Regions from separate parts of the Fictibacillus sp. S7 genome, predicted to be linked through region 2. Evidence: riboswitches for the same ligand, from Rfam matches in the RefSeq annotation. Region 2 holds a riboswitch; each other region holds the start of a gene.

What was found. Region 2 has a riboswitch for S-adenosylmethionine ahead of DMO16_RS22520 (homocysteine synthase). Riboswitches for the same ligand answer to the same signal wherever they lie in the genome.
Region 1: another riboswitch for S-adenosylmethionine. It lies ahead of mtnW (2,3-diketo-5-methylthiopentyl-1-phosphate enolase); the one in region 2 lies ahead of DMO16_RS22520 (homocysteine synthase).
Region 3: another riboswitch for S-adenosylmethionine. It lies ahead of DMO16_RS10820 (homoserine dehydrogenase); the one in region 2 lies ahead of DMO16_RS22520 (homocysteine synthase).

Annotation. Positions count from the first base shown of each region.
Region 1 is NZ_QJKL01000001.1:1,460,110-1,465,580, forward strand. Features, by position in the region: gene DMO16_RS07420 (AI-2E family transporter) at 1-1,112, shown strand, start outside; gene DMO16_RS07425 (FAD-dependent oxidoreductase) at 1,132-1,368, opposite strand; gene DMO16_RS07430 (1,2-dihydroxy-3-keto-5-methylthiopentene dioxygenase) at 1,488-2,024, opposite strand; gene DMO16_RS07435 (methylthioribulose 1-phosphate dehydratase) at 2,057-2,683, opposite strand; gene DMO16_RS07440 (2-hydroxy-3-keto-5-methylthiopentenyl-1-phosphate phosphatase) at 2,680-3,342, opposite strand; gene mtnW (2,3-diketo-5-methylthiopentyl-1-phosphate enolase) at 3,339-4,580, opposite strand; SAM riboswitch class I at 4,664-4,770, opposite strand; gene DMO16_RS07450 (pyridoxal phosphate-dependent aminotransferase) at 4,851-5,471, opposite strand, start outside.
Region 2 is NZ_QJKL01000001.1:4,437,289-4,442,759, reverse strand. Features, by position in the region: gene DMO16_RS22530 (TIGR01457 family HAD-type hydrolase) at 1-142, opposite strand, end outside; gene DMO16_RS22525 (alpha/beta-type small acid-soluble spore protein) at 289-474, shown strand; gene DMO16_RS22520 (homocysteine synthase) at 538-1,842, opposite strand; SAM riboswitch class I at 1,935-2,037, opposite strand; gene DMO16_RS22515 (acryloyl-CoA reductase) at 2,356-3,345, shown strand; gene DMO16_RS22510 (helix-turn-helix transcriptional regulator) at 3,450-4,082, opposite strand; gene DMO16_RS22505 (DUF86 domain-containing protein) at 4,164-4,613, opposite strand; gene DMO16_RS22500 (DUF3055 domain-containing protein) at 4,767-5,036, shown strand; gene DMO16_RS22495 (hypothetical protein) at 5,127-5,420, shown strand; gene DMO16_RS22490 (YutD family protein) at 5,439-5,471, opposite strand, start outside.
Region 3 is NZ_QJKL01000001.1:2,114,594-2,120,064, forward strand. Features, by position in the region: gene DMO16_RS10810 (glutathione peroxidase) at 64-546, shown strand; gene yjcZ (sporulation protein YjcZ) at 754-936, shown strand; gene DMO16_RS10820 (homoserine dehydrogenase) at 993-2,228, opposite strand; SAM riboswitch class I at 2,327-2,434, opposite strand; SAM riboswitch class I at 2,530-2,639, opposite strand; gene DMO16_RS10825 (HPr family phosphocarrier protein) at 2,873-3,124, opposite strand; gene DMO16_RS10830 (GNAT family N-acetyltransferase) at 3,287-3,643, opposite strand; gene DMO16_RS24280 (hypothetical protein) at 3,722-3,862, opposite strand; gene DMO16_RS10835 (ABC transporter substrate-binding protein) at 3,920-4,930, opposite strand; gene DMO16_RS10840 (ABC transporter permease) at 4,905-5,471, opposite strand, start outside.

The sequences.
Region 1 (5,471 bases), 3.0 Mb from region 2:
TGCCACAGTCCAAAGCATTCCGATTCGGTTATGCGATTCTATTGATCTTTCTAATTATTCTAACCGGAACTAAGATTCATTTTGTTTTCCGCCCGCTCGTAGTTCTTGTCCAGACTCTTTTTTTTCCGTTCTTGCTGGCGGGGGTACTGTATTACTTGTTCAGGCCGATCGTTAACTTTCTTCATAAACGAAAGGTGCCAAGGTCCCTTTCGATATTACTTATTTATTTAGCGGCCATTGGATTGTTTGTTCTGCTCTCCTATGCCGTTGGCCCTGTTCTGCAGCGCCAGATCAACAGTTTGATCCATAATACACCGGGACTGATCGATGCGATCCGGGGGAAAGTGGTAGAGCTGCAAAACAATGAATGGGTAAACCGTATTCTTGAAAACAGCCAGTTCAGCGTCAATGACATTTCGGATAAGGTAACAAACTATCTGTCCAAAAGTGCTTCGATGATCGGAACAAGTGTGACAAACTTTATCGGTGTGCTCACGAACATTATCATGGTGTTTGTTACCGTTCCTTTTATCCTCTACTACATGCTGAAGGAAGGGGAAAAAGCACCAAAGATGGTCCTTCGTCTTCTTCAGCCGACACAGCGAAAAAACGGCACAAAAATTTTGGCCGACATGGATATGGCACTGAGCTCTTATATTCAGGGCCAGATTTTGGTCAGTATATGTGTGGGAATTCTTTTGTATATCGGTTATCTGATTATCGGGATTGACTACTCATTGCTGCTCACGGTCATCGCCATGTTTACGAACGTCATTCCTTTTCTGGGGCCGATCATCGGGGTAATTCCTGCATTGATTGTGGCGGTCATTGATTCACCATTCATGATTGTTAAAGTGCTCATTGTTATGGTCATTGCACAACAGATTGAAGGAAATATCATTTCTCCGCAAGTGATGGGGAAAAAGCTTGATATCCATCCTTTGACCATTATTTCCATACTCCTTGTTTCAGGCTCCCTTGGCGGCCTTTTGGGTCTTATTCTTGCTGTTCCTGTCTATGCCGTGCTGAAGGTTATCGTTCTTCACACCTACAGCCTGATCAAGCTTCGTAAAGAACAATCGATTGAACAGGACAAAAAAATTATTTCCTAATACAAATGACGTGCTGAAATCAGCACGTCATTTGCTGTTGCTCTGCGGCACTCACCGCTTTTTTCTCCAAACAAATCATACACCATGCCCCTTCTTTTATGATGGGTCTGGTTTCTTCGATTTTGAATCCGCTTTGAACATGCGATGCTTTGCTTTGTTTTTCAATGACTAAGGTTTCAACATTGGACCTGGCCAGTTTCAGTCCCAGTGTCAAACCGGCAACTCCCCCGCCAATGATAACCACCTGATATACCATTCTCTTCCTACACCACCTTTATGACAATAACTACCACCATCCCACCCTGTATAAACCTTAAAAAAAGTATAAAAAAAACTGCCACAAAAGGTTTCCTTCCTTCATGGCAGCATGTCGTTTTATTTTGCGGGGGCTTCCTGTTTGTCGTAAATCGGAACCCAGCCTTCTTTGGATTTAAAGATTCGGACTGCCACCACTTGGCGGTCGTCCATCAATGTAAAGTAATGGCGGTAATTTTCAGGAACGGAAATCAGGTCGCCCGGCTCTAGTTCTACATCAAAAAAACGGCCTTCCGGACCTTCAATGGCAAAAATACCATGTCCGCTAACAATAAACCGTACTTCATCATCGGAATGATGATGTTCGGCCAAAAAGTTCTGCAGTAGCTCATCAAGATTTGGTGTATCCGGGGACAATGAGATAACATCCTCGGTCACGTATCCTCTGCGCTTGGATAGTTCATCGATTTCACTTCTGAACACCTGGATCACTTCTGCCTTTTCCTCATCGGATAACGAATAGTTTTCTTTCAGATGAGACGGCAGCTTTGCAATATCCCAGTTTTCATAGATTACACCCTGGCTTTCCAAATAACCGCTTACTTTGTCCAGCTCTTCCACTCGTTCATTATTATCATGAAAACGTAATTGTGCCATATTGGCATCCCCCTTTAAATTATTTTTTGGCTTTAAAATGCATACTGAGGCTGAAGCAATCTCATTTTGACGTGGTAGGAAAAAAGGAACTCCAATGCCTCAAGATATTTTTTGGCTTCAAATCCATTTTTACCCCATACTGTAACTCCGTGATTTCTGATCAGAACGGCTTTTGTATCTTGAGTAATGGCTTCAGCAAAACGTTCTGCAAGAACAGACAAATCTGCCGGATTCTCAATGATCGGCACAGTAAAGGATCCATCTTCTTCCCAGATGTTAATTGCCTTGATCAATTCCTGCCCACGGAAGGTGATTTCCCCCTGATCGCCATACAGCTCGGAAATAATATTGTTATCGACAGTATGAATATGCAAGCAACACCCCGCATCGGTATGCTGATACACTTTTGCATGCAAACCGGTTTCAGCTGAAGCACGCAGATGGGTTTCTTCTACGGAATTGCCCGAAACATCCACCAAAACAAAATCTTCATTTGTTCGTTTCCGTTTATCCTTGCCGCTTGCAGTCACCAAAAAAGTAATGGGATCGCCACTAACCTTGATGGACAAATTTCCACTTGTACCCGGAAACCAGTCCCGTGAAGCCAGTTCATCCTTAACATCAGCCAGCTCTTTCCACAATTCCCCCAATGATCTCAAATGCTCACTTCCTTTATTTGCAGATACGAAATAATGTCATAAAACGTAGTGAAAGGTTCAAAAGCAATGTTTTCCTGTTCACACTTCTCTTTCAAAAAGTCCCTTGCAAACACCTTGTCTGCCATTTTGGCAGCCTGTAAATCGGTGATGGAATCTCCGATCACGATTTTTCTGTACGAAGCGGAATCAAAGCTTCTTAAGATAGCCGGTTTGCAGCATCCGCAATCATTGCTGCACTGACTGTCACAGCTGTGCGGCCAAAGAATTTCGATGGTCTCTCCTGCAAACGAACTGCCATTGCAATAGATCTGTTCCTCGTCCACTATATTTTTAAGAATCGGATAAACAAAAAAATCAATTCCTCCGCTTACCACGTACAATGGGATGCTCTGGTCTTTCGTATACTGAACAAATTCTTCAAATCCATCCCTGATTTTTGCTGTGGAAAGAACGTACTGAATGATTTCCTCTTTTTGGCTGGAAGGAATAAGAGAAAAGAGCTGTCCGACTCCTCCCCTGATGGATACTTCCTGATTCAGTATTTTATCCTTGATCGGCTCCCATCCTTCGGGAGCAAAGTTTTTCATGATGTCAATGATGTTGTCTTTTTCGGTAATGGTTCCGTCAAAATCACAAAAGATAATCCGTTCTCTGCTCATGATTTCACCAGACCGCCCCATAGATTCAATGCGGCTTTCAGCGGATCGCTCTCCTCGCTGATCTGCTCCAGCGATTTGTTAAGCAGCAAGCCATCAATCGCATCGCGGAACGCTTTTCCTCCGGCAACGGCTCCTCCTGGATGCCCGTGAACTCCGCCGCCGGCATTAATAATGCTGTCGATGCCAAAGTCCTGAAGCAAAAGAGGGGTCAATCCCGGATGAATTCCGGCTGACGGCACTGGGAAAGCACCTTTCCAGTTTATATGCTTTTCTGTCAGCTCTGCAGCGATGCCAACAGCGTCTTCTTTCCTGAGGGCTACGCTGCCATATGGCGACGGAAACAGCACCAAGTCCGCTCCAGCAAGCCGAAGCAGCTTCCCTAAAAGAAGCCGGTTGGAAATGCCATAAAACTCGGATGGTGTCAGTGCACCTGAAACGGCCGGGTGAGCCATGATGGGCAGATTAATTTCAGGATCCTCTGCCAGGCTTTGCAGCACATCCAGTCCGTAGGCAAAAACATTGAGCAACAGGGCGCTTGCCCCGAGCTCGGCTGCACGTTTCGCTTTGTCTTTTAATTCAAATGTCCGTCCCGTTAAATTAACGGCATACAGTGTTTTATGGCCAGTCTCCTCTTCCGTTTCGGCCAGTACTTGTTTGGCTGTTTTAATACGTTCTTCAAATGGGGTCCGCGGATTATCGAACAGGATTTCATCATCCTTGACCAAATCAACGCCGCCAAGTGCCTGTTCTCTCAGCTGATGTTTAAAGTAGTCCATATCTCTGCCGATCACAGCCTTGAAAATGCTCATGAGCAGCGGACGTTCATAAACTCCGAGCTGATTTCGAATCCCATCAATTCCAAAGGATGGCCCTGGAAATTCGCTGCTTAAGTCTTCCGAAAATTCCAGATCGATAAGTTTTACCTCGCCATCCAGTGAAAGCTTTCCAAAAACGGTGGTTAAGATCGCTGGAAGGTCAGGAGAAAAGTTTGCAGCAGGATAAGAGATTTTCAGAAGTGCCTGTTTTCTGGGCGAACCAAAGTATTGGTTTACCCGTGCATCTTCCGGCAATTCAATGATCTCTGCCACACTGCCTTTATGATTTTTAAGCTGCTCCTTTTGCAGATCCGGAAGATCGGTCCAGGAGCCGACGGTTAACCCCAGCGCAATTCCTTCCGCTTTTTTTTCAAAATTTCCTTTAGGATCATGAACAAGATAGGTCGCAGTTACTGATGCCATGATGTATCCCTCCAAAACATTAATTCACACGAAAAAACCTCTTCCCGAGGGAAGAGGCATTATAGACATAAGGATGCCGCTTCCTCTCATCTCCCAGCATGCGCTGCAAGATTTAGCACCGTGTAAATCCTTAGGATAACCGGTTGCCGGGCTTCATCGGGCTAGTCCCTCCACCTGCTCTTGATAAGAGAAAATGTTCATATTACTTCGAATGTTAGAATTACTTGTGATTATGACAGGTTATAAAAAATCTGTCAATCCAATTATAGCTTAGAAAATATTTAATGCGCGGATTCGATCTGCCGCTTCTTTCAAGCGCTCTTCATCCGTAAGAAGGCCCACTCTTACATAGCCTTCTCCCTCTTTGCCAAATCCGATGCCCGGAGCGACCACAACATGTGCCTCATTCAGCAAGTAATCTGCAAAACTCTCTGAAGTATGTCCTTCAGGCACGGGAAGCCAGCAGAAAAAGGACCCTCTGGGTGCCTTAACATCCCACCCGAGTTCCTGCAACCCTGAAATAAAAACATTTCTTCGCTTTTCGTACATGTCGGCAAGCTCCCTGACACAATCCTGCGCCCCAAGCAATGCCTTTGCCGCTGCTTCCTGTACCGCCGGAAACAGGCTGACATAAAAATGATCCTGAAGCAGATTAATGCTTTCTATCACACTCTCATTTCCAATCGCAAAACCGACTCTCCAGCCTGCCATATTATACGTTTTACTCAATGTATAAATCTCAATTCCCTGTTCTTTGGCACCATGCGTCTGCAAATAACTGACGGGCTTTTCTCCATCAAACCCAATGGCTCCGTAGGCAAAGTCATGAACGACCAGAATATCATGCTTTTTGGCAAAGTCCACGGTTTCCTTGAAAAATTGCGGAGTGGC
Region 2 (5,471 bases):
TGGAAGAATTGTTGGTTACAAACAGATATGGCAGCTCTCTGCGGTTTAATTCTTTTACAAATTCCACCGCTTCATCAATTCGTTCTTTTCCTCTGTACATGGTTCCATCCAGATCAATTAAATATCCTTTATAACTTTTCATCATCTTGACTCCTTTTTTATTAACGGCTTTAGTGTACCAAATATAAACGGTTTCTAACAAAGATTGAGATTGGCAAACCAATCATTTTCCTCATCATGTATATTTTTCCATATACTACACATTCTATAAAAAAAGGAGGGCATCATATGGCTGAAAATACAAACCAAACAGTTGTTCAAGGCGTACAAAATGCACTGGATCAAATGAAAATGGAGATTGCAAGAGAATTTGGCGTTAACCTTGGGCCGGATACGGCTGCAAGACAAAATGGATCAGTAGGTGGAGAAATCACAAAACGCCTCATTCAAATGGCAGAACAACAGCTTTCATAGAAAAACAGGAGGGTAACTGGCTTGCCCCTCCTGTTTTTTTCTTTCTTTGTTGGGTATGACGTCTTATTGACCGCTTGGAACAGGGCTGATGACAGCAAGCGCCTGTTCGAGATCATAAATAATATCATCAATCGTTTCAATACCAACCGAAAGCCTTACCATCTCAGGAGCAACTCCTGCTTTGCGTTGCTCTTCCTCAGTCAACTGCTGATGCGTTGTACTCGCCGGGTGGATGATGAGGGATTTTGAATCTCCTACATTGGCAAGGTGGGAGAAAAGTTTCACATTTTCGATGAGTTTGCTTCCTTCTTTGACTCCGCCTTTTACACCAAACGTAAGAATGGCTCCCGCACCTTTTGGCAAATATTTGTTTGCCAGCTCATGGTATTGATTGTCTTCGAGGCCAGGATAGTTGACCCAATCAACTGCAGGATGCTGCTGCAGGAACTTCGCCACTTTCAATGCATTTTCGCAATGGCGTTCTACCCGCAGAGACAGTGTCTCCAGCCCCTGAATGAACAAGAAGGAGTTGAATGGCGATACGCAAGATCCAAGGTCTCTTAAAAGCTGAACACGTGCTTTAATGATATACGCCAATGGTCCGACCGCTTCTGTATAAACTACGCCTCCATAGCTGTTATCCGGTTCTGTCAATCCTGGAAACTTGCCGTTGGTCCAGTCAAATTTTCCGGAATCAATAATCAAGCCACCAATGGACGTACCATGCCCGCCGATAAATTTGGTTGCTGAATGGACCACAATATCGGCTCCATGTTCAATCGGACGGCAAAGATAAGGTGTGGCAAATGTGTTGTCCACAATCAGCGGCACACCCGCTTCGTGTGCAATATCCGCAATCGCTGAAATATCCGCCACATCAATCTTTGGATTTCCGATCGTTTCTATATAAAGGGCTTTTGTTTTTTCTGTGATGGCATCCTTAAAGGATTGCAGGTTATCGAGCTCGGCAAAGTTCACTTTTATCCCAAGCTTTGGCAGCGTATTGGCAAACAGGTTATACGTTCCCCCGTACAAGGAACCTGAGGCAACAACCTCATCTCCGGCACCTGCAATATTTACGATGGAATAGGTAATGGCTGCCTGACCGGACGCAACCGCAAGCGCCCCAACTCCTCCTTCTAGCTTGGCGATGGTCTGCTCAAACGCGTCCTGCGTCGGGTTCATGATCCGGCTGTAGATGTTTCCAAATTCTTTAAGTCCAAACAAATTCGCAGCATGCTCTGTACTGTCAAACTGATAGGATGTTGTCTGGTAGATCGGAACTGCTCTTGCCCCTGTTGTTGGATCCACTTTTTGCCCCTCGTGCAATGAAATCGTTTCAAACCCGTATTCTCTTTCTTCACTCATGTTCCATCTCTCCTTCTTAATATGTATTTGTTCTTTAAGAGCCTAAAAAAAAGACCCCTTCCAAAAGAAGAGGTCGCAGTTTACACCGTCGGCTCTCATCTTTCAGAACATACTGTTCTGCTGAAATTAGCACCATGCATTCCTGCTGGTTGCCGGGTATCATCGGGTCAGTCCCTCCACCTCTCTGGATAAGATACATCTGAATATTAAGTTAGTTTGAATAATACTGAACTTTATCCTTCGTGTCAATTGTTTTTTATTTTTACAGAGTTTTGCCGTGGCGAAAGTTTTTTGTAGCCATCATGTAACCAGCGATTGAATAAAGATAATTTCTGTTTCCTAAACCACCAGGTTAAAAGTATAACTAAAATTCCCGGGAGAGCAGCGATTAATAAAGGTATTCCAACAAACATGAATATGTAAAATAGTAAAAATAAATATTTCTGCCGTTTAACCCGATCTGATGAAAGGGTATTACTTATTAGATGATAGTCATATAAAGGGAGGAATTTCATGTCATTTCAAGCCATCGTTCTCGAGAAAAACAATGATCAGGTCGATATTACAAAAAAGGAGTTATCTCTCGACGATCTTCTAGAAGGCGAAGTCACCATAAGGGTGGCTTATTCAAGCGTCAATTATAAAGATGGACTGGCAGCACAAAATAAAAGTTCCATCGTAACCAACTACCCCATGATTCCCGGAATTGATTTGTCAGGAACCGTTTCCCATTCTTCTTCACCTGACTTTCAGGAAGGGGACGAGGTTCTTGTAACGGGCTATAAGCTCGGTGTTTCCCATTTTGGCGGGTACAGTGAATACGCAAGAGTTCCCGCGGAATGGGTGGTTCCCCTTCCCGAGGGACTCACGTTAAAAGATGCAATGCTTTATGGAACTGCTGGCTTCACTGCTGCACTGTCGGTCCATCGCCTTCAGGAGCACGGAATAACTCCAGAAAGCGGCTCTGTTATAGTGACGGGAGCAACCGGAGGCGTGGGCAGCCAAGCGGTAGCCATGCTTTCCAATCTTGGCTACCGTGTCACAGCAAGTACCGGCAAGGAATCAGAGCACAGGTATTTAAAAGAACTTGGAGCGATTGACATCATTGACCGTGATGAAGTGGTGAAAAAAGATAACAGACCCCTTTATTCCCAGCGCTGGGCAGCAGCTGTTGATCCAGTAGGAGGAAAAACACTTGAATTCCTTCTGAGCTCGATTCAATACGGCGGTTCTGTTGCGGTTTCCGGACTGACAGGGGGAACCGATGTTCATACCACAGTACATCCCTTTATTTTACGAGGGATTAACCTTCTCGGAATCGATTCGGTTTTTTGTCCGGCACCGGTCAGGAATACCATTTGGGAGCGAATTGCCACAGATTTAAAAACTGAGCATGCAGCGGATAAAATGGGACAAGAAGTCACCCTTGATGAGCTTCCGGATATTTTACGCGCTACGGTAGAAGGCAACAACAAAGGACGCGTGATTGTAAAGGTTCAATAATGAATAAAGAAAGGAGCCTGCAGCAAAAAAACAGGCTCCTTTCTTTATTTACTACTAAAAAAGAAACCCTATCGACTGCTCTGCCGATAGGGTATTTAAGCGTTTTACTCTTCAGATATCAAGTATTTGCAATAGGAGCCGCCTTTTGCCAAGCACTGTGTCCGTTCGATCTTCTCTGTGCCAAGCATTTTTTGGAACAGAGACAGTTCACAGGAACAGGCCTGTTGGTATTCATTTGCCACTTTGGCAATAGGACAGTTAAACTCCTTTAATTCAAATTGTCCGTCTTCGGTCTTTTCCCATTCCACCATATAGCCGGCTTCATTTTGGATCGTGGCGAGTTCGGCAACTTTTTCTTCGAAGCTTTTATTCTCCATCCGTTTTTTATACTTTTCATTCAAGCGGTTTTCCCGGCGTACAAACAGTTCTTGGACCGCTTTATCGCCTGCAATTTCCTGAATGTCCTTCATAAACTCCACAGTCAGACCTGAGTAATTGCGGGGAAACTGTTCATCAGCTGCTTCGGATAACTGATACACACTCAGCGGACGGCCCATCGCCTGCCGGACAAGAGTGGATTCAATCAGTCGGTCTCTCTCTAATGTATTTAAATGGCGGCGTACAGCCATTTCGGTAATCCCGAGCTGGCCCGCCATTTCCGTAACGGTTAATTTTCGATAGCGCTTTAATAAATGAATGAGTTCTGAACGGGTAGAGGTGTTATTAGCCATAGCCATAAACCATCACCTTCCTTCCCCCTATCTTACAACATCAATCATCAAAAGTACATTTTAAACAAAAATGTTTAAAAACGCTGCTTATTGTTGATCCTCCGGTAAAAACGCTGAAACAGGACCCAGTTCTTTTTCAATGTAGCTTCGTACTCTGAAAGGGAAGTTGTTCAGTGGGTCTTTGTTGTCTGCCAGTATGGAATGGATGGCATCATGATCCACATTTGAGAACTCCTGCACAAGCATTTTCCTTAGTGATATGACCTGTTTCAACCCTTTTGCGTCTGGCGCGGTGATGACTTTCTCATCTTCCAAAATATCAAGGATGTCATCATAGCTGCCTGGGTCTCTCATAATAAATCCATCAATCATTGCATTCCCCACATCCATCATGCCTTCAATAATGACATGTGCCGAACGCTCCAATGCCAATTTCTCAATGGAAGATCCGCCGCCTGAAAGTTCATCCAGATGCTTCAGCAAAAATTCAAGATATACCAGGTTTTGTTCAATTTTCTTTCTGTCTACAAAATACATAGCATCCACCCTGCCTTGTTAATGTCCTTCCTTTTTAGTTTATCACAAATCGGAATACAAATTGGGTGAGCAGGATGCTATTTGCAACTTTTCAGTTGTCTGCTATGATGAAATGGAAAAGAAGCAACTGGCCGATGGCAAGGAGGTCTGAACATGGCAGAAGAACGTTTTTTTCTATATGACGATACAGAAAAATCAGAAACGCGGTTTGTCAGCTTCATGGGTACAAATACGCGATTTGATCTCGCCATTGTCAAAACAGGAAGACACTATGGCAAGAGCTTAATCCTCGATATGCAAGGCAGCCGTTTCGCTATTATTGGAGAAGATGATTTGGATCAAGAAGGCTATCTGGAGCATGCCTACAATCTGACGGAAGAAGAAGCTCAGGAACTCCGGGAATTTTTATACGAAACCCTATAATGGGAATTTTTTAAAACCTGCACAAAAAAGCCATTCCATGGGCAATGTAAGAAGGATGGAAATTTTCCATCCTGATCCTGCCTGAAGGGAATGGTTGTTTTGTATAACAAGGATGAAGAGACCTATACGGACTTTTCCAATGTTGAAACGGGAAGACGCTATGTTCTTCCAGAAGACCTTCCGGAAGGGCCTTATGGCTCACCTATCAATGCAAAACTCGGAAAGTCGACACCATGGAAGGAAAACCAGCGGTCTTATAGTGCATTTAACTATGAGTACAAAAATCTCCACGAAGGGCTGGAACGTCAATTTCCGGGTGCTCATCCGACGCATGATGATCCGGATGAAAATGCAGAAGAACCATACCAAAACTTTAAGGCGTAAGGCAATGCAAATAACCCCCTATTTACCGGGGGTTATTTTTTTCAGGACAAA
Region 3 (5,471 bases), 2.3 Mb from region 2:
TTTCGGCCATAAAACTACTACACTATTACTATGAATGTTAATACGTACATACGGGAGGATGCTATGTCTGTTTACGAATATCATGCGAAGACAATCATGGGCGAGGAAAAATCACTTCAGGAGTATGAAGGTAAGGTATTGGTTATCGTCAATACAGCCAGTAAGTGCGGATTTACTCCGCAATATAAGGAACTTCAGGCGCTTTACGATGAATTCAAAGATCAGGGTCTTGAGATCCTGGGGTTCCCATGCAACCAGTTTGCTGGCCAGGAACCTGGAAATGAAGAGGAAATCCAGGAATTTTGCCAGTTGAATTACGGAGTGACCTTCCCGATGTTTGCCAAGGTGGATGTAAAAGGCGATCATGCACACCCTCTCTTTACCTACTTAACCAGTGAAGCACCCGGGATTTTAGGATCAAAGGCAATTAAATGGAACTTCACCAAATTCCTGGTGAACAAACAAGGAGCAGTCGTATCCCGCCATTCTCCTCAAACCTCACCGAAGGATATGAAAAAAGAAATAGAAGCACTGCTCGCGCAGTAATCTGCACGCACGCTTTTGGTTTCCCCTAAAGTGTGCGTTTTTCATTGCACGGTAATTAGGCTTGCCAACAAGGCAAACGTCCAGACCGAGTGATGCCTCCTACATATACTGTATCGAGAATGTTGGAATTGGATATTAAAGGAGGAATTTTAAATGTATGCAAACTCACCGATTAATGCACCAATTAACGCTCCGTTAAACGTACCTGTGTCAACGGCTTCTTATGGGTATGGTTATGGCGGCGGATGCGGCGGTTACGGCGGTTACGGTTATGGCGGCGGAAGAGGATTTGCGATCATCATCGTATTGTTCATCCTCTTGATCATCATCGGCTGTTCATGCTGGTCCGGTCACGGCCACGGCGGCTGTGAAAGCAGCAGCAGCTGCTAATCGTTCAAGCAGCAAAAAAGATCCAGGCGGTTGTCCGCCTGGATCTTTTTATTTTTTTATAATAGAACTTCCTCAGCAACCTCGCTTGCAGCCGAGAGTCTCACAGGATAAATGCTGGTGAAATGCAATGTGCTTACAGGCAAATCTCCAGCGTACAGGAACGCGATGAGAGAGGAATCCGGCAGGGAAACCGTATCAAGTACTGCTCCTTGAAGCTGCAGTGCAGAAATTGTATCTCCCGAAATGTGTTCTTTTTCACCAAACAAAAGATAGGTTGTTCCCTCTTTGGACTGTTTCTTATGAACGACTTCAGATACGGCCGGTTTGTCCTGATAAACGCTGCCCGTCTCATACAGGGATAAAAAATCTTCCACGATGGCACTTGCTGTTGCTTCAGCCCCTGCACCTGGTCCCTGTAAGGTTAAACAGCCAAGAAGATCCGTCTGAATACGGACCGCATTGTCCACTCCTTCCACTCCATAAAGCGGATGTTCACTGTCTACCAACACCGGTTTCACCTTCAGCTCGAGACTGTCATCCAGGAGCACCAGATGTTTTAGGCGCAGTCCAAGCTGTTCTGCGAGCTGTATTTCCTCAAGACGCACATTTCCAATTCCCTTTACCTCGGCTTCCTCCCATAACGGCTGTTCACCATAAATCCACTTACTCAGCACCATGGCTTTATAAAAAGCATCCAGCCCTTCAATATCATTCGTCGGGTCAGGTTCTGCATATCCCTTTTGCTGGGCGAGTTCCAGAGCTTCCGGGAACGTAGATCCAGTTGTTCTCATGTGCGAGAGAATAAAATTGGACGTTCCATTCAATATTCCCTCCACGTGCTGTACTTTATTGATTCGCAAAAGCTCCCTCAGTGTCCTTAACACCGGGATGCCGCCGCCTACACTTGCTTCATATACAAAGCGTGCTCCTCTTGCTTTCGCAAGGCTTGTTAGCTCTTCTCCATGACGGGCAATCAGGTCTTTGTTGGCGGAAATTACATGGCACCCTGCTTCCAGTGACCGGGTAATGTACGTTTTGGCCGGTTCAATTCCCCCGATGGCTTCAATGACCACATCTGGCGCCTCTTTACCCAGAATTTTTTCAAACTCTGAGTATAATGGCGCTTTCTGAAAGTCGGACCTCGGTTTTGCCGGATTTTTAATCAATATTCCTGACAGACGGATCTTTTTTCCCAGCAACTGTTCAATCTCAGGTTTTCTTTTTAACAATGAGGAATATACCCCGGTTCCCACAGTTCCCAGTCCCAGCAATGCAATTTTAATTTCACTCAATGATATCTCTCCCTTTGTTTGATTGGATAAGCTTACCTCTCGAGAATAGCTCCGAAATGAAAAAAGCCCCCTTCCTAAGAAGAGGGCGTCACGGCCTCCTCTTATCATCCAGGATTTCTCCTGCAGGTAGTAGCACCTTTTCAGGCAATATGCCTGTAGGTTGCCGGGCTTCATAGGGCCTTTCCCTCCGCCGCTCTGGATAAGAGTACATATGAGATTGAAACATGTTATGTAGCAAATGACTTTTTTAGTACTAAAAAACTCCCTTATCGATGATAAGAGAGTTACATTCCGGTTTCATCTCTTATCGCTCAAAGTTGTACCTTTGAAGGACTTGGCACCTTTTCAGACAATCTGCCTGAAGGTTGCCGGGTTTCATCGGGCCTTTCCCTCCACCGCTCTGGATAAGCTTTTTTAAATTAGTCTTACTTTATCATGGAGGAAGAAGAGCGTCAACCGCTCCTGGACCTATTTTTCCGTTCAAGATAAAACATGATCAGCAGTGAAGGCACCAGAGCCATGATGAAGGATTTGGTGATTACCGTTCCACTGAAACTTTCACTCGCAGCGATATGAAAAGCAAAATCTGTAAAAGTGATGGCCAAAGCCATTAAAGGGTCCCAGGAATTTTCAGGCGCATAAGGCTACACTAATTTTCCTGCACAAATCTCACGTATTCCTTCAAGGGCATCCTGCTGATCCTGTCCTTGCGCTGTTATACAGCACAAGCCAGCCATGCCTGAGAGTTTACTCATGCTTAACATGCTTTTGGCATTCATCTGGCAGTTATCGAATTCGAAATAGATTTGACACTCTTCAAATTCGTTCGCTTTATGAACAAGCTTTGATATTGTTCTGGAATTCATTTTTTCCTGCAAAAAGCAGTATGTCTTCATACCTTTCCACTCCTATTCCTTTTCCCTGCCATTTTAACCCGCAATGATTAAGCACATATTAAGGCAGTTTAACTTTTTTTCATACCAATGAAGATATGCACGCCTGACCATCAATATGTGGAAAATTGGCAGTTTAGGAAAAAGGGAGGAGCATCAGAAGGGTTAAAATTGTTTTTCAAAAATATGTATTTTCCCCCCCTCGTTTTCTTTAATTTCGATTTCTCTGAAGCCCATTCCGCTCCAAAAGCTCAACGCAGGAGCATTACCCGTTAAGATTCCGAGCCGCAATACGTGGAGCTTCGTCTTTCTTAACTCATTTTCGCATTCCGTATAAAGCTTTTTTGCCAATCCCTGGTTTTGACAGGATTTGGCAACCATCAGGAAACCCAGCCACGGCTTGCCATCCTTCGGGTCCACTTTGCCTTTCCCGTAAAACAGCTCATTATAAAATGGATTGGAGTTCATAATCTCTAGTTCATCCATCACTTTCTCCAGCCCGCTCTGTTCCCATATCAGCATTCCCGCACCCCCTATTCTTCTTTCTAGCATACAACAAAATCAAAAAAACACGCTCCTGAAATCAGGGCGTGTTCTTCGTTATTGGCTGTCCTTGTTGTTCTTGATTTCGGCGATATCATCCTGATTGGCAATTGGATCAGCAAACGTTCCCTTCGGAATATCCGCCTTTCCTTTTCGCTGCTCCGCGTTTTGCTTGCGGATTTTTTCATTTTTGGCCATGCCGGACACCTCCTTGCCTGGTACTTAACATAACCAAACAAGGCGGAGTCTACTCTGTTATTTTTCCAGATTAATATAGGCTTTTTGGGTATCTATTTTCTTTTTGATCATATCTGTCTCATAAAGCCACTCTGAAACCTTATTCCACGACTTTTGATCCTCATACCCAAAGGGTTTGCTGCCACTGTCCATCAAGGGCAGAAGAATTCGAAGGCTTTTCTTTTCTACCTTTTGATCCAGGGGAAACTCTTTGTTTTCATGCTGAAATAAAATATTCAACGCGTTCTCCGGATGCTCTTGTACATCCTTTTGTCCTTTTGAAAGAGCCCGCCAAAATTTTTGGTAAAGCTTCCTGTTTTTCTTCAATCCATCTTCGCTCGAAACAAGTACCAGCTCATAATAATCAGGCACTCCGTATTTTACTGGATCGATGGATCGGACAGGGTGCCCCTCTTTTTTCAGCAAAATTTGTTCATGGTTGATATAGCCACCGGAGATGCCGTCAACTTTTTTAGAAGCCATCGCCGGAATGATATCCCATCCGATATCCGTCATTTTTACGTTATCCGGATTTCCCCCGTCATGTTTTACCATCGTTTTAACAATAGCTTCATTAATCGGAATAGACGGATAACCTACATTCTTTCCTTCAAGATCTTTAGGTGTGTGAACGCTGCTTTTCTCTGGCACCATCAGATGATTAAGCGGATGCCTCACCATCGCTCCAAGAGAAACCACCGGAATGTTTTCGGCACGTGAAAGCACAACCTGCGGCTGGTAGGTCAATGCAAGGTCCGTACGCCCGGCTGCCACAAGCTTTAACGGATCATTGGTTTCAGCCGGCATTTTCACGTCCACCTCAATGCCTTCCTTTTTAAAATAACCTTTCTCAATGGCATCATAAATTCCGGCATGCACTGCGTTCGGGTACCAGTCGAGCATCACGCTCACTTTCTTCAATCTATCTTTCCCTTCCCCGCTTTTAGTCGCGGAAGAGGAACAGGCACCAAGTGCGAGAAGCAGACACCCTGCAAGCAGCCATTTACTGTGTTTTATCCACTTTTTCATGTTGTACATCCTTTCTGATTTCTTTCCATCTGAACATTCGTTTTTCCGCAAGTGCTGCTGCCCCAAAGAAACACATGCCAAGCAGGGACAAAAGGAAGATGGCGGAAAAGACACCTTCTGCGTTCAGACTGCCTGACATTCTTCTGGAATAGTAGCCGAGCCCTTCACTTGCCCCGAGCCATTCACCGATTGTTGCACCCACGACTGAAAATACAGCAGCAAGTTTGATGCCCGAAAAGAATGAGGGAAGTGCCATGGGCATCTGTACTTTTTTAAAGATCTGCCATCTTCTTGCTCCCATGGAACGCAAAAGATCCACATAATCCCGATCATGATGGTTCAGGCCGTCATAGGTGCTCACCACAATGGGGAAGAAAGCGATCAAAACAGTAACCGCGACTTTGCTCCATATGCTGTAGCCAAACCAAAGGACAAAAATCGGTGACAGCGCGATAATCGGTATGGTCTGGGAAATCAATACCCCGGGATAAATTGTTCGTTGTAACGATTTGAAAAAAAACATGGCAACCGCAAGTGAAAC